DNA from 2 places in the Streptomyces thermospinosisporus genome. Region 1 is predicted to be linked to the other one. Evidence: riboswitches for the same ligand, from Rfam matches in the RefSeq annotation. Region 1 holds a riboswitch; the other holds the start of a gene.
The links. Region 1 has a riboswitch for S-adenosylmethionine ahead of ABD207_RS06410 (aminotransferase class V-fold PLP-dependent enzyme). Riboswitches for the same ligand answer to the same signal wherever they lie in the genome.

Region 1 (11,289 bases):
GGCGGGCGCTGGCCGCCCGCTTCGAGGCGCACACCGTCGCCGACGCGGCCTTCACGGCCGTCCTGCTGTTCACCACCACCAGCCGGGTGATCAGCCCGCAGTACATGGTGTGGCTGGTCGGTCTGGCCGCGGTGTGCCTGTGCTTCCGCAGCAGCCGCATGACGCTCCCGGCCGTCCTGGTCCTGGCCGCCTGCCCGGTCACGGTGCTGGAGTTCCCCGTCTTCTTCGCCGAGGTGGTGGCCGGCGACGCCCTCGGCATCGCCCTGCTCGCCCTGCGCAACGGCCTGCTGGTGGCCGCCACGCTGCTGGCGGCCCGCCGCCTGTGGACCGGCACCGTCCCCCGGCCCGTGCCGTCCTCCCCGGCCCCCGCTCACCGGGCCCGCACCCCCGAGGCGGGCGTCCCCTCCTCCTGAGGCCGGGTGCGCCGCAGCGGGACCATCAGCCCGGCGCACTGCACGGCCATGGCGAGCGCCGGCGCCAGCGCCACCCCGGGCAGCCCGAGTCCGGTGAGGGCGTGGGCGAGGACCAGCTGGACGGCCGTGCCGAACACGGTGATGCGCAGCAGCACGGGGGCGCCGCTGCCCTCGAGGACTCCGCCGAGCGCGATGAAGCAGGCCGTCAGCAGCTCATCTGCCGGACCGCCGCGAGCAGGCCGCGGTGCTCAGGCGCCGGCTGGAGTTCCTCGAGACCCCGTCGAGCTTCTTCTACCGGGACGGCGATCCGGTGCGGGCGGAGGAGGCGGACGACATCTTCCGGCAGGGGGTGCTGCGGGTGGCCCGGGCCACGGGCGAGGCGGAACGCGCCTGGCTGCGGGAGGCGCTCGCCGAGCTGGATCAGCCGAGTTCGGAGCGCAGGTAGTCGCGCCACTGGGCGGTGAAGGCCTCGCGGGTGGTGCCGAGGACGGTCTTCATGGCGGAATCGACCGCGCCCTCGCGCTGCCCGTGGGCGCCCACGGCGCGGTAGAACTCGCCCAGGCGGTCCTCGCCCCAGCGGTCGGCGATCAGGCGGCAGGCGAGCCAGCCGCTCTCGTAGGCGCGGGCGAGGCGGTCGGCGTCGCCGGAGAAGCCGAAGTCCTCGTCGTCGGGGAGGGCGGTGGGCAGGTCGCCGCGCCCGACGGCGTAGGCGAGCTCGGGGGCGGCCTCGGCGGGGGCGCGTGCACCGCTTCGGTAGCCGACCCAGTCGGCGAAGCCCTCGGAGAGCCACAGCGGGGTGGCGGCCGTGGTGTGGGTGCGGGTGGCGACATGGGTGGTCTCGTGGGTGAGGACCACCCGGCGGCCCGAGTCGCCGAGCAGGCCGAAGGCGTCCGGGTTGACGATGATCCGGTCCGCGGGCGCCCGTCTGCCGGTGCCGGTCTCGCCGGTGGTGACGGCGGCGATGCCCCGGTAGGAGGAGGCGGGCGAGTTCAGCAGGCCCGCCATGCCCTGCAGGGAATCGGGGACCAGGACGACCACGCGGCGGGGCCAGGGGCGTTGCCAGGCGTCCGAGACGGCGGGGACCGCGCGGTCGGCGAGCTCGGCGTAGCCGCGCAGCTGGTCCGCGGGCCGGCCCACGCCCAGCACCAGGCTGCGCTCGCCCCGGGCGACGCGCACCGTGCCCTGGTCCCACAGCTGCTGGCCGGCCTTGCGGGCCGGGCGGTCGGAGTCGACGCTCCAGCGGTCGTCGGCACCGCGGCTCAGCCGCAGGGTGCGGGCGGTGGTGACCGGGGCGCGGTCGTGGCCCCGGACGCGGTAGCTCAGGTCGGCCTGGGCGGTGGCGGTGTCGCCGGAGCGCCGCACGGCGGTCACCCGGTAGGACCAGTCGGCCAGCGGGACGGCGCTGAGCCTGTCGTAGCCGGTGCGGTCGCCGGTACGGGCGTAGGCCACGGGGTCGCGGTCGAGGACGGCACGGGCCCGCCGGTCGAGCAGCGACTGCACCTCGGCGCGCGCGGAGTCGGCGACCGGCGGTCCGCCGCACGCCACCAGGGCGACGAGCAGCAGACACAGCGCCACCACCGACGCCCCCGACACCCGCCTTCGACCAGCCACCTTTCCGAGGGTACGGGCGCCCGCCCGCTGTGGTCAGACCCTGGTGACCGACGAGACGGGCATCATGCCGACCGGGTCGTACCGCACCGGCGCGCCGGGATACGGGGCGTGGATCACCTGACCGTTGCCCATGTACATGCCGACATGACTGGCGTCGGAGCGGTAGATCACCAGGTCGCCGGGGCGCGCCTCGGACAGCGGGACCTGGCGGCCGGCGTACCGCTGGCCCTGCGAGGTCCGCGGCAGGGACACCCCGGCCTGCCGGTACGCCCACTGGGTCAGCCCGGAGCAGTCGAACCCGGAGGGCCCGTTGGCGCCCCAGGCGTAGGGCCTGCCGAGGGCGGAGCGGGCGGCGGCGACGGCGGCCGCCGCACGCGAGGAGGCGGGGGCGGCGCCGAGGGGGCCGGGCAGGTCGCCGCGGCCGGAGCGGGTGGCGCGTTCGTAGGCGGCGCGCTCGGCGCCGGGAAGGGAGTCGAGCAGCCGCCGCGCCTTCGCGAGCTTGCGCTCGACGGTCCGCTTGTGCGCGGCGGCGGCCTTGCGGCTGCGCTCCAGCTCGGACAGCTTCCCGGACGCGGCGGAACGCTCCTGGGCGAGGGTGCGCAGCGCCTGGTGCAGGGTTCTGAGCTGTCCGGCCTGGCGGCCGGTGATCCGGTCCAGCACGGACGCCTTGTCGAGGTAGTCGTCCGGGTCGTCGGAGAACAGCAGCTCCAGGGAGGGGTCGAGGCCGCCGGAGCGGTACTGGGCCCCGGCGAGCGAACCCAGCGACTCCCGCAGGGTGTTGACCCGCTCCTGCTGCCGGGCGATCTCGTCCTGGGCGGTGCGGATCTGCCCGCGCAGCCGGTCGGCCCGCTCGTCGGCCTTGTTGTACGCCTCGATCGCCTTCTCGGCCTGCCGGTGGAGTCGGTCCACCTCGGAGCGGGTGTCGTCGGCGGGTGCGGCCGCGGCCGGTACGGCGGCCAGGGCGGCGGCCGCCGCGGAGAGCAGACCGACGGCGACGGTGGCCCCCCGGTCGACACCGGAGGACGGTGCAAGGCGGCGATGGGACCCCACGGGAAGCCGCACTCCTTCCGCTCGCGGACGGGAAACGCGGCAGACAGTAGCCCCGAGCCCGCAGGCCGGCCAACGACCTCGGCCGCCACACACGGTGACGCCCCGCCTGCGACGCAGGTCACAGGCGGGGCGGAGGCTTGCCGGGCGGCGCGGTGATTCCCCCGAACGGAGGCACCTGGTGCGGGGGTCCGTCAGGACCTGGTGCGGGGTCCGTCAGACCAGGTGCAGGGTCCGTCAGACGCGGACGCCGAACATGAACGGGCCGCCGATGGTGTTCATCGACTCGTAACGCACCACGGTGCCGGTGCGCGGGGCGTGGATGATCTGGCCGTTGCCCGCGTACAGACCCACGTGGTGCAGGTCGTTGAAGAAGAAGACCAGGTCGCCGACCTTGAGCTGGTCCACCGAGTAGATCTTGGTGCCGGCGCCGGTCTGGGCCTGGGAGGTGCGCGGGAGCTGAACGCCGGCCTGCGCGTACGCCCAGGAGGTCAGGCCCGAGCAGTCGAAGGAGGACGGGCCGGTGGCGCCGTAGACATAGGGGCTGCCGAGCTTGCTCTGCGCGGCGGCGAAGGCGGCGGCGGCGCGGCCGGAGCTGGGCGGGACATTGGAGCTGAGGGCGTCGCGCTCGGCGGCGCGGCTGGCGCGGTTCTGCTCCTCGGCGAGCTGTGCCTTCTCCTCGGCGGTGAGGCTGTTGAGCAGCTTCTGCGCGGCGGCGAGCTTGCTCTGGACCTCCTTCTTCTTCTTGCCCAGCTCGGTGCGGGTGGAGGAGAGGTCCTTGAGCTTCTCGGCCGCCTCGGAGCGCTGCTGGGCGAGTTCGCGCTGCTTCTCCTGGATCTTCTTCAGCGCCTCGACCTGCTGTCCGCTGAGCTGGTCGAGGGTGGACGCCTTGTCGAGGTAGTCGTCCGGGTCGGAGGAGAGCAGCAGCTGGACGGAGGGGTCGATGCCGCCGCTGCGGTACTGGGCGCTGGCCATCGAACCGAGGCCGTCGCGCAGTTCGTTGAGTTCCTGCTGACCGCGGGCCACGTCGTCCTGGATGGTGGAGATCTCCTTCTGGAGCTTCTCCTGCTTCTCCTTGGCCCCGTTGTACTTCTCGGTGGCCTTCTCGGCCTGTTCGTAGAGCTTGTCGACCTTGGCCTTGACCTCGTCCTTGCTCGGCTTCTCGCTCGGAGCGGCGTTGGCGGCCTGAGAGCTGAGGGCAACAGCGGCAGCAGCAGCGGTGGTGAGCACGGTCACACGTGCACGGCTCGGCTGCTTGGGACGACGGTGGGACGCCACGGAGACGAGCTCCTTCTCGAGAGTGATCGCGCGGTCGCGGGTTCGAGCAGACCCTAATGATGTTCTTGTGATCAGTTCAAATCCCCGGCCACAAAATCTCCGCCACAGTGCGTTTATTTACCCTCAACTCACCTGCAGTGATGCCGGGTTGACGCTACGTTGCGTGAAGGTTCCGTCAATTCGGGCATAGGGACGCTACGTTGCACGGGGGACGGAAGTGATCCGAGTATCAGGAAAGCCGCTTGCCGACTGCGGGATGAGAGTACGGGCCGAGTATCAGGAAAGCCGCTTGAGAAGCACCGCCGATGCCACCGGGCGTGCGCCGGCGCGGGCGACCCCGTCGGCGACCTCGCGGTCGGTGGAGACGACGATGACGGGCCGGCCCGGCGGTTCGGCGCGCACCAGCTGGCGGATCAGCTCGTCGGCGGTGACCCCGGGCTTGGAGAACAGCACCCGCACCCCGCGCGGCGGCGCCAGCAGCACCGGCGCGGCCAGTTCGGCCCCGTCGAAGACGCAGGTGACCTCGGCGCCGGTCTGCGCGGCGAGCTGGGCCAGCTGCCCCAGCAGCCTGAGGCGCTGCTTCTCCAGGGGCATCTGGGGATAGCCGGTCTTGGTGACGTTGTAGCCGTCGACGACCAGATGGGCCTGCGGCAGCGCGAGCAGCTGGTCCAGGATGGCCGGGTCGTTCTCGGAGAGCGCGCGGGCGGCGATGTCCTTCGGGGTCATGCGGCCCGGCTCCACGGCGTCCACGGTCTCGGCGGGCCGCACGGACACCGGCGGCAGGGCGAGTTCGCGGCGCAGTCCCTGGGCGGCGTCCAGCACGGTGTCGAGCAGCAGCCGCACCCGCATGTCCTCCACGCTGCGGCCCTCCCGGGCCGCCCGGCGGGCCGCCTCCAGCGCGGCCTCCGTCTCGCCGAGGCGGGCCTTGAGCCGCCGGGTCTCGCTCTCGGCGGCGGACACCTGGGCCTGCCCCTCGGCGCGCACGGCCTCCATCTCGCCCTGCAGCTTGCGCAGCGCCGCCTCGCCGCGCTTGACGTCGCTGAGCGCGCTGCGCAGCTTGCGCTGCAGCGACTCGGCCTCCTTGCGGGCCGTCTCCAGCTCGCCGCGCAGCCGCTCGGTCTCCGACTTGGTGTGCTCGCGGGCCCGGGCGAGTTCGGCGCGCAGCCGCTCCACCTCGGCCCGCATCTCCTCGTCGGCGCGCTCGGCGTCGGCCCGCTGGGCCTCCTCGCCGGCGGCGGCCACCAGCTTCACCCAGCCCGGCGGGCGCAGAACATAGGCCGCGGCCGCCACGTCGAGCGGATCCGCGGCCGGGGGCGGGGAGCCGGAGTCGAGGGCGCCGGCGAGTTCCGGCTGGGCCTCTCTGAGCTTCTCCCCGATCCGCTGCCGGAACAGCGGGTCGGTCTCCAGCGCGGCGGCCATGGCATTGCCCGCGAACTTGGCTCTGCGGTTCGGGGCGAAGCGCGCGTACTGCCGCAGCTGGGCGGGCAGCTCCGAGACGGTCAGCTGCCCGAAACCGGCGGAGACGATCTGCACGACGCGGCGGCGCACCCCGTCGGGCAGCGGACGGTCGAGCACCTCAGCGGTGCCGTCCTGCGGCCCCCCGCCTCCGGTCTCCACCATCCGTCACACCCCAATGCCTGTGCGTGACCCCGCGAGCGGGGTCACCGTCAGCGGGCCCGCTCCGCTCAGGAGCCGGCGCCCGGCCTGTCCACGAGTTCCACCTGGTCCACGGCGTTGCACCAGCGGCACCGCACCGACTCGATCGTCTCACTGAGCACCTCGCGCTCCTCGACCTTGGGCTCTCCGGCCAGATCGAGGTGGACGTACTCCACGGCCTTCGACGAGCGGGTCACGTCGAAGCGGGTGAGATTGCCGCAGAGCGTGCAGCGCCACCGCGTCGTGGCGGTCGGCAGGGGAACCGTCATCGTGCCTTAGCTCTTTTCCTTCTGGGCTTCCATTGTCGGCGACGCCCCGCGCACGCGGTCCGTCATGGCTCGTAACCCTACGGCCTGGCGCCTCCCCGCCGCCCGCCCGTCCACGGCGGCGAGGCATTCTGTGCGGTTGCGTCCGGTTACGTCATGCTCTGTAGCCATGATCCGCATCTGGAGCGCGCCGGCCGCCGACGGGGCGGGCCTCAGCTCGCCGGCCCCGGTGACCCGCACCCTGATCATCCTGTGCTGCGTGGTCTTCCTGCTCGGACCGGCCTGCGGCCTCAATCCGCTGTACGGCGCCGGGGACGAGCTGCTCGCGGCGCAGCGGGCCTGGTTCCGGCGCTGGGGCGTGATCCCCGCAGACCTGTTCGAGGGGTCCCCGGCGGCGGTGCTCACCCCGGCCACCGCCCTGTTCGTGCACGCGAGCTGGGTGCACCTGCTCGGCAACATGCTCTTCCTCCACGTCTTCGGGGTGATGACCGAGGCGCGGATGGGCCGCGTGCAGTTCACCTTCTTCTGCCTCGGCTGCGGCTGCCTCGCGCTGCTGGGGTACGCGGCGGCCAACGCGCGGTCGGAGCAGCCCCTGGTGGGCGCCTCCGGGGCGATCTCGGCGGTCCTCGGCGCGTTCCTCTTCCTGTTCCCGCGCGCCCGGGTCACCAGTCTGCTGCCGTTCGCCTTCTTCCTGCCGGTGCGGCTGCCCGCCTGGGTGGTCCTGCCGTTCTGGGCGGCGCTGCAGTGGGCGGCGGCACGGCAGCAGGCCCCGGACGGTCCGGGGGTGGCCTATCTGGCCCATCTGGTGGGCTTCGGCCTGGGCTTCCTCTTCGCCTGGGTCCGCTTCGGCCGTACGACTAGAGTGAAGGCCGCCCCTGCACCGGCCTCCGAGGGAGAGAACCAGCCGTGATCACCGCGATCGTCCTCATCAAGACCAGCGTGGACCGGATCCCCGAGATCGCGGAGCAGATCGCCGCGCTGGAGAACGTCAGCGAGGTCTTCTCCGTGACCGGCACCTACGACCTGATCGCCATGGTGCGCGTGAAGGAGCACGAGGACCTGGCGGAGGTCATCCCGGGCCGCATCAGCAAGATCCCGGGGGTGGAGGCGACCGACACGCACGTCGCCTTCCGCACGTACTCGCAGCACGACCTCGAGGCCGCGTTCGCCATCGGGCTGGACAACTAGCGCTCCGCCCACCTGCGCCGGACGCTCAGGCGGAGGTGTCCGGCACGCAGCGGCCGTCCACCGTGCGGTAGGTCCAGCGGGCGCCGTCGCGGACCAGTTCCCTGACCGCGGCCACGAAGCGGTCGACGTGCTCGTCGGGGGTGCCCGCGCCGAAGCTGACCCGGACGGCGTTGAGGGACTTCTCCCCCGGCGCTGCCTCGGGCGCGCCGCACTCGCCCTGGGCCTGGGCCTCGGCGCCGAGCAGGGTCCGCACCAGCGGGTGGGCGCAGAACAGGCCGTCCCGCACGCCGATGCCGTACTCGGCGGACAGCGCGGCGGCGAAGTGGGAGCTGTTCCAGCCGTCGACGACGAAGGACAGCACGCCGACGCGCGGGGCGTCCTCGCCGAACAGCGACAGGAAGCGCACCTCGGGCACGTCGGCCAGTCCCTCGCGCACCCGGCGGATCAGGTACTGCTCCCGCGCCACCAGCGTGTCGAAGCCGGCCTCGGTGAGCGCCTTGCAGGCGGAGGCGATGGCGTAGGCGCCGATGACGTTGGGCGAGCTGGCCTCGTGCCGGGCGGCGCCCTCGTGCCACTCGACGTCCACTCCCCCGTCCGCGCGCCGGCCGACCTTGCGGCTGGCGCCGCCCCCCGCCAGGTACGGCTCGGCCGCGCGCAGCCAGTCGGACCGCCCGGCGAGGACACCGGAGCCGAAGGGGGCGTACAGCTTGTGCCCGGAGAAGGCGACCCAGTCGACGTCCAGGTCGCGGACGCTCACCGGGTGGTGCGGGGCGAGCTGGGCCGCGTCCAGCACGATCCGGACGCCGTGCGCGTGGGCGGCGGCGGCCAGTTCCCGTACCGGCCACAGCTCGCCGGTGACGTTGGAGGCGCCGGTGACGCAGACCAGGGCCGGGCCGTGCGGGTCGCGGCCGGACAGCGCCCGCTCCAGGGTCTCCACGGCTCGCCGGGGGCTGTCCGGCGCGTCGAGGTAGGTGACGTGCGCGTCGCGCCAGGGCAGCAGGGAGGCATGGTGCTCGGTCTCGAAGACGAAGACCTGGCAGCCGGTGGGGAGCGCGGAGGCCAGCAGGTTGAGCGAGTCGGTAGTGGACCGGGTGAAGACGACCTGGTCGTCCGCGCGGCAGTCGAGGAACTCGGCGACGGTCCGGCGGGAGTTCTCGAACAGGTCGGTGGAGAGCTGGGAGAGGTATCCGGCGCCGCGGTGCACGCTGCCGTAGTAGGGGGCGTAGGCGGCGACGTCGTCCCAGACGCGCTGGAGGGCGGGGGCGCTGGCGGCGTAGTCGAGCGCGGCGTAGGTGACCTCGCCGCCGGTGACGAGCGGGACGGTGACATCCCGCCCCAGAACGGGCAGCGGGGCACAAACGGACACGTCGGCGGCAGGGGTGACGACAGACATGGGGGAACTCCCGTGAAGGCAGAGGCACCGGGGAACGCGGCACCGGCCGAAAGGCGAAAGGCGAAAGGCGAAAGGAGTAAGAAGAGTGTGCGGAGGCGGGCCGGAGAAACGGCCCTAGCGCATTCGCTTGCTCACGGAAGACTCCCTCGATGGACCAGGACCCCTGGTGTCGCGAGGGGTCCGCGCTTGCCGTAGGCCTTGCTGCCGTACGGCCTGGTCTTCACCCGGGGCACCCCGCCACGGACGGAGGGTTGCCGGACAGTCGGCCGGGGCCTGATGACTGTCACTCATGACCTGGACAGGAACGTAGGCGATCACAGCGATGTCCCGCAACCCGTGTCCGGATCGCGGGACATCGTCCGTGGGGCGTCAGGCGTTGCTGACGGCCACCCAGCGTTCCAGTACGCGCCGGGCGGCGCCGGAGTCGATCGACTCGGCGGCCTGCTCCATCCCGGCCCGGATCTGCTCGGTGAGCGAGCCGCTGCCCGGCCGCAGCGCGACCAGCGCCGCCGCCGAGTTCAGCAGCACCGCGTCGCGCACCGGGCCCCGCTCGCCGTCCAGCACCCGCCGGGCGACCTCCGCGTTGTAGGAGGCGTCGGCGCCGCGCAGCGCCTCGACGGGCACCAGCTCGATGCCGACGTCCCGCGGGTCGAAGGTCTCCTCGGTGACCGTGCCGTCGCGGACCACCCACACCCGGGAGGTGGCGGTGGTGGTCAGCTCGTCCAGCCCGTCGTCGCCGCGGAACACCAGCGAGGAGTTGCCGCGCTCGGCGAACACGCCCGCCATGATGGGCGCCATCCGGGGGTCGGCGACGCCGACCGCCTGGCACTTGACCCGGGCGGGGTTGGCCAGCGGCCCGAGGAAGTTGAACACCGTGCGGATGCCCAGCTGCGAACGGGCGGCGGCCACATGGCGCAGCGCGGGGTGGAACTTCACCGCGAAGCAGAAGGTGATCCCGGCCTCCTCGGCGACCTCGGCCACCCGCCGCGGGGTCAGCTCCAGATTGACGCCGAGCTTCTCCAGGACGTCGGAGGCGCCGGAGGCCGAGGAGGCGGCCCGGTTGCCGTGCTTGACCACCTTGGCGCCGGTGCCGGCGACCACGATCGAGGACATCGTGGAGATGTTGACGGTGCGGGCGCCGTCGCCGCCGGTGCCGACGATGTCGACGGTCTCCCCGGGCACCTCGATGACATTGGCGTGCTCGTACAGGGCCCGGACGCAGCCGGTGATCTCCTCGACCGTCTCCCCCTTGGCGCGCAGCGACACCACGAACCCGGCGATCTGCGCATCGGTGGCCTCGCCCCGCATGATCAGGTCCATCGCCCAGGCGGTGTCGTCCGCGGTGAGGTCCCGGCCGTCCAGCAGCCCGTTCAGCAGGACTGGCCAGGAGCGGCCCGCCGCGGTGTCGCCTCCAGCGGGGGTCACAGCGCTCATAGCCGCTCCTGATGGTCCTAGAAACACGGATAGGTCTCGGGCACCACCCTATCCAGCCCGGGGCATGCCGAAGGGCCCCGTCCGCAGACCGGACGGGGCCCTTCAGGTGGCGTGGCGAGTGCAGTGATCAGTGGTGGCCGTGGCCGCTCGTGATCTCGTTGTACTCCTCGACGGTCGGCTTCGGAATCTGGGACTCCTCGCCGTAGTACGCCTTGCTGAGCTTGGCGCGCAGCTTCTCGGTGCCCTTCACCTTGCGCTCGACGCCGTGCTCGTCGACGGTCGGGCCGATCTCCAGCGGCTTGTACTGCTCGTGCGCGGTGAGCGTGTACAGGGCCTCCTGGCTGAGCGGCTCGTGCACCTCGATGAACTCACCGTGCGGCAGGCGCTTGATGATGCCCGACTCGCGGCCGTGCAGCACCTTGTCCCGGTCCCGGCGCTGCAGGCCGAGGCAGATCCGCTTGGTGACGATGAACGCGATGACCGGGCCGGCGAAGAACCCGATCCGGACGAACCAGGTGACCGCGTTGATCGAGAGGTTGAAGTGCGTGGCGATGATGTCGTTGCCGCCACCGATCAGCATGATCATGTAGCCGGTGACCCAGGCGACACCGAAGGCCGTACGGGTCGGGGCGTTGCGCGGGCGGTCCAGGATGTGGTGCTCGCGCTTGTCCCCGGTGATCCAGGACTCGATGAACGGGTACAGGGCGATGACCCCGAGGAAGAGGCCGAACAGCACCAGCGGGACGAACACGCCCAGGACCAGGGTGTGGCCCCAGAAGTTGATCTCCCAGCCGGGCATGGCACGGACCAGACCCTCGGCGAAGCCCATGTACCAGTCGGGCTGGGCTCCGGTGGAGACCATGTCCGGGCGGTACGGGCCCAGGTTCCAGATCGGGTTGATCGAGGCGATGCCGGCGAGCAGCGCGATGAAGCCGAAGACCAGGAAGAAGAAGCCTCCCGCCTTGGCCATGTACACCGGCAGCAGCGGCATGCCGACGACGTT
Region 2 (11,289 bases), on a different contig from region 1:
CGGCGGCCCGAAGGCGTACGCCTCCCGCACGCCGTCCCAGCCGCGCACCGGCCGGGGCGCGGCGAACCGGGCCTCGCCGACGGGCGGTTCGGCGAACGGTATGCCGCGGAACACCGCCAGACCGCCCTCGTACCGCCCGCGCACGGCACCGGCGGCGGTCCGTACGACGGGCTCGGGGCGGGCGGCGTCACCGGACGGCGGACGGGACGGGGACGTCGTCATCGGCTCTCCTCACGCGTGCGGGGGGCGGCGCGAGGGAGCAAGTGCCCCTCGCGGCAGGGGCGTTCATACGTACCGGTCGGTCTTGCATGCACGACCCTACGCCCGCCCCGCTCCGTCCGCGCGAGCGGAACGCGTCAGCTCAGCGTCTTCAGGGAGGCCGCGTCGTACGGCGTCAGCTCGTCGAACCGGCCGGAGAGCACCTTGGCCGCCCAGTTGGGGTCCTGGAGCAGTGCGCGGCCGACGGCCACCACGTCGAACTCGTCGCGCTCCAGGCGGTCGAGCAGGTTGTCGATGCTGCCGAGTGCCGCGCCCGCGCCCTGGAACGCCTCGATGAACTCCCCGTCCAGGCCCACCGATCCGACGGTGATGGCCGGCTTGCCAGTGAGCTTCTTCGTCCAGCCGGCCAGGTTGAGGTCGGCGCCCTCGAACTCGGGCACCCAGTAGCGGCGCTGCGAGGCGTGGAAGGCGTCGACACCGGCGGCGGAGATCGGGGCGAGGATCGCCTCCAGCTCCTCCGGCGTCTCGGCGAGCCGGGCGTCGTAGGCCTCCTGCTTCCACTGCGAGTAGCGGAAGATGACCGGGAAGCCGGGCGAGACCGCCTCCCGGACGGCCGCGACGATCTCGGCGGCGAAGGTGGCGCGGGCGACCGGGTCGCCGCCGTAGGCGTCGGTGCGGCGGTTGGTGCCGGACCACAGGAACTGGTCGATCAGGTAGCCGTGGGCGCCGTGCAGTTCGACTCCGTCGAAGCCGATGCGCTCGGCAGCGGCGGCGGCCTCGGCGAAGGCGGCGATGACGTCGTCGATGTCCTTCTTGGTCATGGTGCGGCCGCCCTCGGTGCCGTCGATCCGCAGCCCGGAGGGTCCGACGGCCGGCGCCTCGGGGAACGGGCCCTGGCCCTCCTGGCGCACCATGCCGATGTGCCACAGCTGCGGCACGATCCGGCCGCCGGCCTCGTGCACCGCCTCGGCCACCTTGGCCCAGCCCGCCAGCTGCTCCTCGCCGTGGAAGCGGGGCACCCGGCTGCTGCCCCCGGCGGAGGGGTGGCCGACATATGTGCCCTCGGTGATGATCAGCCCGACACCGGCGGCGGCGCGGCGGGCGTAGTACGAGGCCACGTCCTCCCCGGGAATGCCGTTCGGGGAGAACATGCGGGTCATCGGCGCCATGGCGATGCGGTTCGGCACGGTGAGACCGTTGATGGTCACCGGACGGGACAGGACGTCGGCGGCCCGGGAGGCGGAGTCGGCGATGGTGACGGTCACGAGGGCTCCTTGACGGGGGAGGTACCGCTTGGTATGTGCGCATGCATTCAACGCACGCCAAGGAGAACCACCGCGGGGAGGCGGCCATTCCGGCCCCTGCTTGTGATCCGAACCACAGCCCCCGTCGCCGCGACGCTCCCGGCTCTCCCCCCGGCACAGCGGCCGTGAAACGCCCGAGGGCGGCACCCCCCTCGCGGGGAGTGCCGCCCTCGGCTGTGAACGCGGGACGTTCGATCGACGCTGAGGCCGATCAGAAGTCCATGTCACCGCCCGGCATGCCGCCGCCGGCCGGCGCAGCGGCCTTCTCCGGCTTGTCGGCGATGACGGCCTCGGTGGTGAGGAACAGCGCGGCGATGGACGCGGCGTTCTGCAGCGCGGAGCGCGTCACCTTCGCCGGGTCGATGATGCCCTCGGCGATCAGGTCGACGTACTCGCCGGTCGCGGCGTTCAGGCCGTGGCCCGGGGTGAGGTTGCGGACCTTCTCCACCACGACGCCGCCCTCGAGGCCGGCGTTGACGGCGATCTGCTTCAGCGGGGCCTCCAGGGCCACGCGCACGGCGTTGGCACCGGTCGCCTCGTCGCCCTCGAGCTCCAGCTTCTCGAAGACCTGGGAGGCCTGCAGCAGGGCCACGCCACCACCGGCGACGATGCCCTCCTCGACGGCCGCCTTGGCGTTGCGGACGGCGTCCTCGATGCGGTGCTTGCGCTCCTTGAGCTCCACCTCGGTGGCGGCACCGGCCTTGATGACGGCCACACCGCCGGCCAGCTTGGCCAGGCGCTCCTGCAGCTTCTCGCGGTCGTAGTCGGAGTCGCTGTTCTCGATCTCGGCGCGGATCTGGTTGACACGGCCCTGGACCTGCTCGGCGGAGCCGGCACCGTCGACGATGGTGGTCTCGTCCTTGGTGATGACCACCTTGCGGGCCCGGCCCAGCAGGTCGAGGGTGGCGTTCTCCAGCTTGAGGCCGACCTCCTCGGAGATGACCTCGCCGCCCGTGAGGATGGCGATGTCGCCGAGCATGGCCTTGCGGCGGTCGCCGAAGCCCGGGGCCTTGACCGCGACGGACTTGAAGGTGCCGCGGATCTTGTTGACGACCAGGGTCGACAGGGCCTCGCCCTCGACGTCCTCGGCGATGATCAGCAGCGGCTTGCCCGACTGCATGACCTTCTCCAGGAGCGGGAGCAGGTCCTTGACACTGGAGATCTTGGAGTTGGCGATCAGGATGTAGGGGTCGTCGAGGACGGCCTCCATACGCTCCATGTCGGTGGCGAAGTACGCCGAGATGTAGCCCTTGTCGAAGCGCATACCCTCGGTGAGCTCCAGCTCCAGGCCGAAGGTCTGCGACTCCTCGACGGTGATGACGCCTTCCTTGCCGACCTTGTCCATCGCCTCGGCGATCAGCTCACCGATCTGGGTGTCGGCGGCGGAGATGGACGCGGTGGAGGCGATCTGCTCCTTGGTCTCGACGTCCTTCGCCTGCTCCAGCAGGGCGGCGGAGACGGCCTCGACGGCCTTCTCGATGCCGCGCTTCAGGGCCATCGGGTTGGCACCGGCGGCAACGTTGCGCAGGCCTTCCTTGACCAGAGCCTGGGCGAGCACGGTCGCGGTGGTCGTACCGTCACCGGCGACGTCGTCCGTCTTCTTGGCGACTTCCTTGACCAGCTCGGCGCCGATCTTCTCGTACGGGTCCTCGAGCTCGATCTCCTTGGCGATGGAGACACCGTCGTTGGTGATCGTGGGGGCGCCCCACTTCTTCTCGAGGACGACGTTGCGGCCCTTGGGGCCGAGGGTCACCTTGACGGCGTCCGCGAGCTGGTTCATGCCGCGCTCGAGGCCGCGCCGCGCCTCCTCGTCGAACGCGATGATCTTGGCCATGTGAAGTGGTCCCTCCAGGACTGGGGGTGATTCCTTCGGACCGCGCCCGCGCCCGCGACGGACGGCTCGCACGCCTTGTGGTTCCTTGCCCCACCCGGCCTGCGGGCCTCACCGACCCGGTCCTTCCGCTGTCACTCTCACCTTCAGAGTGCTAACGCCCAATGATTAGCACTCGACCCATGCGAGTGCAAGCGCCCGCGGGGTTCGGACGGGCTCCCGGCGGCGCTCGGCGGGGCGTCGCGCGCCCCGTATCCCCTGGTCCCGGCATGTCCCGAGGACATGGTCCCGGCATGGGCGAAGGGCCCGCACCCGGCGGGGTGCGAGCCCTTCGTCAGTGAACGATGCCTGCGGCTGGTAAGCGTTCAGGCGGTGACGCGAACCATGTCGGCCTGCGGGCCCTTCTGGCCCTGCGAGATCTCGAACTCGACCCGCTGGCCCTCTTCCAGGGTGCGGTAGCCGTCCATCTGGATCGCGCTGTAGTGGACGAAAACATCCGCACCACCGTCGACCGCGATGAAGCCGTACCCCTTCTCCGCGTTGAACCACTTGACGGTGCCCTGAGCCATGCCTAACTCCCCTATTACTGGCCCTTGCACAGATCCACACTTCGCGGATCCGGGTCAGACCTCACCCCCCAACGGTTGGGGGCGTGCGCCGGAACGCGTCGACCGCGGCTGAATGTATCTGTCCAACTGCCGTCTGCAACAGGTCAATCGGACGAGAAATCTGGACGACACCGGTCCGGAATATGGCGAGAATTCACCCGAATTCAGGGCAAGTCGGGCCGTACAAATGCCGCAAAAGCCGCGAAAAGCGCCCGCACTTTGGCCATTTCCAGTCGGGCGTGCGGCAGGAATTCAGGGTGCTCGATCGCTGGATCGGGAGCGCGTTCCCCAACTCTACCGCGCTCAACCCCATGGAATTGCCCCCTCCGCATCTCTCACGGAGGGGGCAGCACGGTGAACGCTCGGTAATCGAAGTTACCGAGGGTAATGTCCGGCGGGGATCAGCCGCCGGCGACGGCCGGGATGATGGACACGCCCGCACCGTCCGGGGTGGCGGTCTCGAGTCCCTGCTCGAAGCGGACGTCGTCGTCGTTGACGTAGACGTTGACGAACCGGCGCAGCTTGCCCTGGTCGTCCAGGACCCGGGCGGCGATCCCGGTGTGGTTCTTCTCCAGGTCCTCGATGACCTCGGCGAGGGTGGACCCCTCGGCCGTGACCTCGGCCTTGCCACCCGTGTAGGTGCGCAGGATGGTCGGGATGCGGACGGTGACGCTCATGGTGTGGACCTCCGGTCGACTGACGCCCCAGGGGCGCGGGAACTGCGTGGCCGGCCCGCACCGGCCCGCAGACGTACGGCAGGCGGCGCTCAGGCGAGGCCGGCCTCGCGGAACGACTCCAGGCTGGGCCGGATCGTCGCGGTGAGCCCGGTACCGGCCACCGCGTCCAGCGTCTTCAGACCGTCCCCGGTGTTGAGCACCACGGTGGTCTTCGACGGGTCCAGCACCCCGTTCTCGACGAGCTTGCGGGTGACGCCCACGGTCACCCCGCCGGCGGTCTCCGCGAAGATGCCCTCGGTGCGCGCCAGCACCTTGATCGCGTCGACGATCTGCTCGTCCGTCACGTCCTCCACGGCGCCGCCGGTACGGCGCGCGATGTCCAGGACGTACGGCCCGTCCGCCGGGTTGCCGATCGCCAGCGACTTGGCGATGGTGTCCGGCTTCTGCGGGCGCACCACGTCGTGCCCGGCCTTGAAGGCGGCCGACACCGGCGAGCAGCCCTCGGCCTGGGCACCGAAGATCTTGTAGGGCTTGTCCTCGACCAGGCCCAGCTTGATCAGCTCCTGCAGGCCCTTGTCGATCTTGGTGAGCTGGGAGCCGGAGGCGATCGGCACCACGATCTGGTCCGGCAGCTGCCAGCCCAGCTGCTCGCAGATCTCGTAGGCGAGCGTCTTGGAGCCCTCGGCGTAGTACGGCCGCAGGTTGACGTTGACGAAGCCCCAGCCCTCGCCGGCCGGGTCGCCTATCAGCTCGGAGCAGAAGCGGTTGACGTCGTCGTAGTTGCCCTCGATGCCGACCAGCTCGCCGCCGTAGACCGCGGCCATGACGACCTTGCCCTGCTCCAGGTCGTGCGGGATGAACACGCAGGAGCGGAAGCCGGCCCGGGCGGCCGCGGCACCCACCGCGCCGGCCAGGTTGCCGGTGGAGGAGCAGGACAGGGTGGTGAAGCCGAAGACGCGGGCCGCCTCCAGGGCCTGGGCGACCACCCGGTCCTTGAAGGAGTGCGTGGGGTTGCCGGAGTCGTCCTTGACGTACAGCCCGCCGGTGATGCCCAGCTCGCCCGCCAGGTTGTCGGCCTTGACCAGCTTGGTCCAGCCGGGGTTGAGGTTGGGCTTGTCCGCCACGTCGGCCGGGACGGGCAGCAGGGGCGCGTAGCGCCAGATGTTCGCGGGGCCCGCCTCGATGCGCTTGCGGAGCTGCTCGGTGTCGTAGGAGGAGAAGTCGTAGGCGACCTCGAGCGGGCCGAAACACTCCTCGCAGGCGAAGACCGGGCCGAGCGGGACGCGGTGGCCGCACTCGCGACAGCTCAGGGCCGCTGCGGGGCCGAGGTCGACAGTCCGGGCGGACGCGGTACCCGCGGAGTCCGTAGAGTCCGTGGAGCTTGCAACAGTCTGCACAGCCATGTGAGGCGAGGCCCTTTCTCCTCATCTTCCTCACGACGCATCTCGCCGTGAGACGGATTTGGCACCTTCCCTAGCCGGGAGCCTCGCCACGTCCGTGTGACAAGAACCGACTGGAGGGTTGCCGGGGCTTCATCGGGCCGTGTCCCTCTGCCCCTCTGGATGAGCGGTGTTCAGTTGTCCGCGCGGCGACCCCGGCATGCGATGGTCACGCGCGTTGTTCAAGACTGTAACCGACAGCCAGGACACTTGAGACAGCCGTCCGAACCGCGAGATGGATCACGACCAGTGAGGAGCCGCCGACCGTGCTGGAAGAAGTCGAGCGCTGGCTGATCGACCGCTCCTGGTCCGTGACCGACCGCCCGCTGCACCGGATCCTGGCCGCCAAGCGGGCCACCGGGCAGACGGTGAGCGTGGTGCTGCCCGCGCTGAACGAGGAGGAGACGGTCGGCGACATCGTGTCCGTCATCCGGGACGAGCTGCTGCTGAAGGCACCCCTGGTGGACGAGATCGTGGTGGTGGACTCCGGCTCCACCGACCGCACCTCACAGGTGGCCGCGGCCGCGGGGGCGCGGGTGGTGCACCGGGACGAGATCCTGCCCCGGCTGCCCGCCGTCCCCGGCAAGGGCGAGGTGCTGTGGCGCTCGCTGCTGGTCACCCGCGGCGACATCGTCTGCTTCGTCGACGCCGACCTGCGCGACTTCTCCGCCGACTTCGTCACCGGCATCGTCGGCCCGCTGCTCACCGAGCCGGACGTGCACCTGGTGAAGGCGATGTACGACCGGCCGCTGGGCGCCGCCGCCGGGCAGGGCGGGCGGGTGACGGAGCTGATGGCCCGGCCGCTGCTCAACATGCACTGGCCGCGGCTGGCCGGCTTCGTGCAGCCGCTGGGCGGCGAGTACGCGGCCCGCCGCTCCCTGCTGGAGCGGCTGCCCTTCCCGGTCGGCTACGGCGTGGAGCTGGGCCTGCTCATCGACGCCCTGCACCTGGTGGGCCTGAACGCCCTGGCGCAGGTGGACGTGGGAGTGCGCAGGCACCGGCACCAGGACGGGCAGGCGCTCGGCCGGATGTCCGCCGCGATCTACCGCACCGCCCAGCTGCGGCTGGCCCGCGGGCATCTGATCCGCCCCGCGCTGACCCAGTTCGAGCGGTCCGGGAACACCTTCGAGCCGCGCACCTACTCGGTGGACACCGAGGAGCGGCCGCCCATGGCGGAGATCGCGGAGTACCGGGAGCGCCGGGTCGCCTGAGAACCCGGGAATCGAGTACCGGGAGCGCCGGGTCGCCTGAGAATCAGCGTGACATTCGTATACGGCCGGGCTCCACGTTTGATTGTTCGAGGGCCGGGCTAGGTTGAGCTTTATGGCTTCGACGTTCGGTGCAGCTCAGGTGCTGGTGGCCTCGAATCGGGGGCCGGTTTCCTACGTGCAGGACGAGGACGGCTCGCTGCGCGCCAAACGGGGCGGCGGCGGGCTGGTCTCCGGGCTGTCGGCGATCGGACCGGACGCTGGTGCGCTGTGGGTGTGCTCGGCGCTGTCCGACGGCGACCGCGAGGCCGTGCGCCGCGGCATCGGCGAGGACGGCGTGCGGATGCTGGACATCCCGGCCGAGGTGCACGCGGACGCCTACAACGGGATCGCCAACTCGGTGCTGTGGTTCGTGCACCACATGCTGTACCAGACGCCGCTGGAGCCGGTGTTCGACGCGGAGTTCCGCCGGCAGTGGGCCTCGTACGGGACCTACAACCGGGCGTTCGCCGAGGCGCTGGCCGAGGAGGCGGCGCAGGGCGCGGCCGTGCTGGTGCAGGACTACCACCTGGCGCTGGTGCCGGGCATGCTGCGCGAGCTCCGCCCCGACCTGCGGATCGGGCACTTCTCGCACACCCCGTGGGCGCCGCCGGAGTACTTCCGGATGCTGCCCGACGACGTCGCCCAGCAGGTGCTGCGCGGCATGCTGGGCGCGGACCGGCTCGGCTTCCTCACCCGCCGCTGGGCGGACGCCTTCACCGCCTGCTGCGAGCGCATCACGGGCGGCCTCGGCGACACCAGGATCGGCGTGCACGGCCTGGGCGCCGACCCCGACTTCCTGCGGGAGCGCGCCCACCGGGCGGACGTCGAGGAGCGCATGGCCGAGCTGCGGCGCGAGATCGGCGAGGGCCGCCGCGCCATCGTGCGGGTGGACCGCACCGAGCTGTCGAAGAACATCGTGCGCGGTCTGCTCGCCTACCGGCAGCTGCTCGCGGACCACCCGGAGTGGCACGAGCGGGTGGTGCACGTCGCCTTCGCCTACCCCTCCCGGCAGGATCTGGCCGTCTACCGCGACTACACCGCCGAGGTGCAGCGGGTCGCCGAGGAGATCAACGAGGAGTACGGCACGGAGGGCTGGCGCCCGGTCGTGCTGCACGTCAAGGACGACTTCGCCCGCTCGCTGGCCGCCTACCGGCTGGCCGACGTGGGGCTGATCAACCCGATCCGCGACGGGATGAACCTGGTCGCCAAGGAGATCCCGGTCCTCTCCGACCAGGGTGCCGCCCTGGTGCTGTCCCGTGAGGCGGGCGCCCACGAGGAGATGGGCGAGGACGCGATCACGGTCAACCCCTACGACATCTCCGCCACGGCCGAGGCCCTGCACGAGGCGCTGACGCTGTCCCCGGCGGACCGCGCGGAGCGCTGCAAGCGTCTCGCCGCGGCCGCCACCGCCCTGCCCCCGGCCAAGTGGTTCCTGGACCAGCTGAACGCGCTGCGGGAGGGCTCGTGAACGACGACGCGGCCGGCCGCCGCTCCGGCTCCCCGGACGGCTCCGTCCCGGAGCCCGTCACCCGGGCCGGGCGCGAGGGCCTTGAGGCGCTGCTGGCGGGGCCGGGCAAGGCGCTGATCGGGCTGGACTTCGACGGGACGCTCGCGCCGATCGTGGCCGATCCGGAGCAGGCGCGGGCCCACCCCGAGGCCGTGCCGGCGCTGGCCGCGCTGGCGCCGAAGGTGGCCTCCGTGGCCGTGATCACCGGGCGGCCGCCCGAGGTGGCGGTGCGCCTCGGGGGCTTCGCGGGCGTGAGCGGCCTGGAGCACCTGGTCGTCCTCGGGCACTACGGCGCCGAGCGCTGGGACGCCCGCACCGGCGAGCTCACCGCTCCCCCGCCGCACCCCGGGGTGGCGGGGGCCCGTGCGGAGCTGCCGGGGCTGCTGGACGGGACGGGCGCCGCGCAGGGGGCCTGGATCGAGGAGAAGGGGCGCGCGGTGGCCGTGCACACCCGGCGGGCCGCCGACCCCCAGGCCGCGTTCGAGGCGCTGCGGGAACCGCTGAGCGAGCTGGCCGCGCGGCACGGGCTGATCGTGGAGCCCGGCCGGATGGTGCTGGAGCTCCGCCCGCCGGGCATGGACAAGGGCGTCGCCCTGCTGGAGTACGCCCGCGAGATCGGCGCCGGCTGCGTCCTCTACGCCGGTGACGACCTGGGCGATCTGCCGGCCTTCTCCGCCGTGGACGAGCTGCGCTCGGACGGTGTGCCCGGCCTGCTGGTGTGCAGCGGCAGCGACGAGGTGACCGAGCTGCGGGAGCGCGCGGACCTGGTGGTCGGCGGCCCCGAGGGGGTCGTGGGGCTGCTGCGGGCGCTCGCACAGCGGATCGGCTGAGCCGGTCGGCCGGGTTCCGGCTCACGCCCGCCGCGCGTACCGGATCGGGTACGCCCGCCGCGCGTACCCGATCCGCCGCACGTACCCGGTCAGCGCTCGGCGCGCCGCCGTTCCCGCACCCGGCGCAGGCGGTTCACCGTCACCGGGTCGTGGGCCAGGGCGCGCGGGTCGTCGAGGAGGGCGTTGAGGAGCTGGTAGTAGCGCACGGGGGACAGACCCAGCTCCTCGCGTATCGCGCGTTCCTTGGCGCCGGGGCCGGAGAAGCCGCGGCGTTCCAGCGCGAGGATGCCGCGCTCGCGGCTGCCCAGACCACCGGCCGTCGGTTCCTCGTCCATGAGCGCACCGTAGCCCGTGCCGCTGACAACGCCGGCCTCGGGCCGGGCTGCGTCACTGCCCTGCGCGGGTCGCCGTCGCCTGGAGGTTGCTCAGCACAGACTCAGGGTCGCCGCCCGGGGCGACCGCCTTGCCGATCTGCTTCTTCACGGCCGCGTTGACCGCCGCCCAGGCGCTGTCGCCGACCGGGTACAGCTCGGAGGTGACCAGCTGGTCCAGGAACGGCTTGAGGTGCTTGTCCTGCTCGGCCTCGGCCATCGTCCGGGACGCGGAGGAGGTCACCGGCACCAGGTTGTAGTCGCGGGAGAAGGCGAGCACCTGCTCCTCGCCGTAGACGAAGTCGAGGAAGTCACCGATCTCCTCGCGGTGGCCGTGCTTCTTGAAGGCCATCATCCAGTCGGCGACGCCGAGCGTGGCGGAGCTGCGGCCGTCCTTGCCCGGGGTGGGCACCATGCCGTACTCGACGCCGTTCTTCTCGGCCATCGCCATCAGGGAGGGGTGGCCGTTGAGCATGCCGACGTCGCCCGCGGCGAACGCCTTGAAGGCGTCGGCCCGGTTCAGCTTGCCCGGCGGGACGGGTCCGGTCAGGCCCTTGCCGACCAGCTCGTCCTTCAGCCAGGTGAAGGTCTCCACGTTGCGGCTGGAGTCGATGTTGAAGGAGCCCACGGAGTCGGTGTAGCCGCCCTCGCCGCTGAGCAGCCACTGCATGGTCTCGGCCTGCGCCTCCTCGGGGCCGAGCGGCAGCGCGTAGGGGTACTTCACGCCCTTGGCCTTCAGCGCCGCGGCGTCGGCGGCCAGCTGCTCCCAGGTCCGGGGCGGGGTGATGCCGGCCTCGGCGAACAGCTCCTTGTTGTAGAAGAGCACGCGGGTGGAGGAGGCGAACGGCATGCCGTACTGCGCGCCGTTGACCCGGCCCGCCTCGGCCAGCTGGGAGACGAAGTCCGCCTGGACGGGTATGGAGAGCAGGTCGTCGGCGCGGTAGAGGAGGCCCTCGGCGGCGTAGTCGGCGTAGGCGCCGATCTGCGCCATGTCCGGCGGGTCGCCCGCGTCGACCATCTCCTTGACCTTGCGGTCGACGTCGTTCCAGGAGTAGACGTCGACCTCGATCCTGACGCCGGGGTGGCCGGCCTCGTACTTGTCGATCAGGGCGTCCCAGTACTTGCGGGAGCTGTTGGCGGCCGAGGTGCCGTAGTCGGCGGCGACCAGGTGCAAGGTGACGTCGGAGGAGCCGACGCCGGCGCCGCATCCGCCGAGGACCCCCGTCAGCCCCAGTGCGGACACCACCGCGATC

Region 2: linked by a shared signal. The riboswitch ahead of thrC (threonine synthase) and the one ahead of ABD207_RS06410 (aminotransferase class V-fold PLP-dependent enzyme) in region 1 are both predicted to bind S-adenosylmethionine.

The regions. Positions count from the first base shown of each region.
Region 1 is NZ_BAAAIZ010000013.1:11,950-23,238, reverse strand. Features, by position in the region: gene ABD207_RS06460 (glycosyltransferase 87 family protein) at 1-413, shown strand, start outside; partial or broken gene ABD207_RS06455 (MATE family efflux transporter) at 371-625, opposite strand; partial or broken gene ABD207_RS06450 (PadR family transcriptional regulator) at 628-858, shown strand; gene ABD207_RS06445 (hypothetical protein) at 834-2,024, opposite strand; gene ABD207_RS06440 (C40 family peptidase) at 2,058-3,074, opposite strand; gene ABD207_RS06435 (C40 family peptidase) at 3,309-4,349, opposite strand; gene ABD207_RS06430 (NYN domain-containing protein) at 4,626-5,969, opposite strand; gene ABD207_RS06425 (hypothetical protein) at 6,035-6,274, opposite strand; gene ABD207_RS06420 (rhomboid family intramembrane serine protease) at 6,441-7,181, shown strand; gene ABD207_RS06415 (Lrp/AsnC family transcriptional regulator) at 7,178-7,459, shown strand; gene ABD207_RS06410 (aminotransferase class V-fold PLP-dependent enzyme) at 7,485-8,852, opposite strand; SAM riboswitch class IV at 9,030-9,147, opposite strand; gene trpD (anthranilate phosphoribosyltransferase) at 9,222-10,286, opposite strand; gene qcrB (cytochrome bc1 complex cytochrome b subunit) at 10,414-11,289, opposite strand, start outside.
Region 2 is NZ_BAAAIZ010000034.1:22,426-33,714, forward strand. Features, by position in the region: gene ABD207_RS13515 (carboxylesterase/lipase family protein) at 1-222, opposite strand, end outside; gene ABD207_RS13520 (NADH:flavin oxidoreductase) at 357-1,484, opposite strand; gene groL (chaperonin GroEL) at 1,735-3,357, opposite strand; gene ABD207_RS13530 (cold-shock protein) at 3,720-3,923, opposite strand; gene ABD207_RS13535 (MoaD/ThiS family protein) at 4,364-4,639, opposite strand; gene thrC (threonine synthase) at 4,729-6,042, opposite strand; SAM riboswitch class I at 6,061-6,208, opposite strand; gene ABD207_RS13545 (glucosyl-3-phosphoglycerate synthase) at 6,345-7,289, shown strand; gene ABD207_RS13550 (alpha,alpha-trehalose-phosphate synthase (UDP-forming)) at 7,402-8,796, shown strand; gene otsB (trehalose-phosphatase) at 8,793-9,665, shown strand; gene ABD207_RS13560 (DUF3263 domain-containing protein) at 9,755-10,000, opposite strand; gene ABD207_RS13565 (extracellular solute-binding protein) at 10,053-11,289, opposite strand, start outside.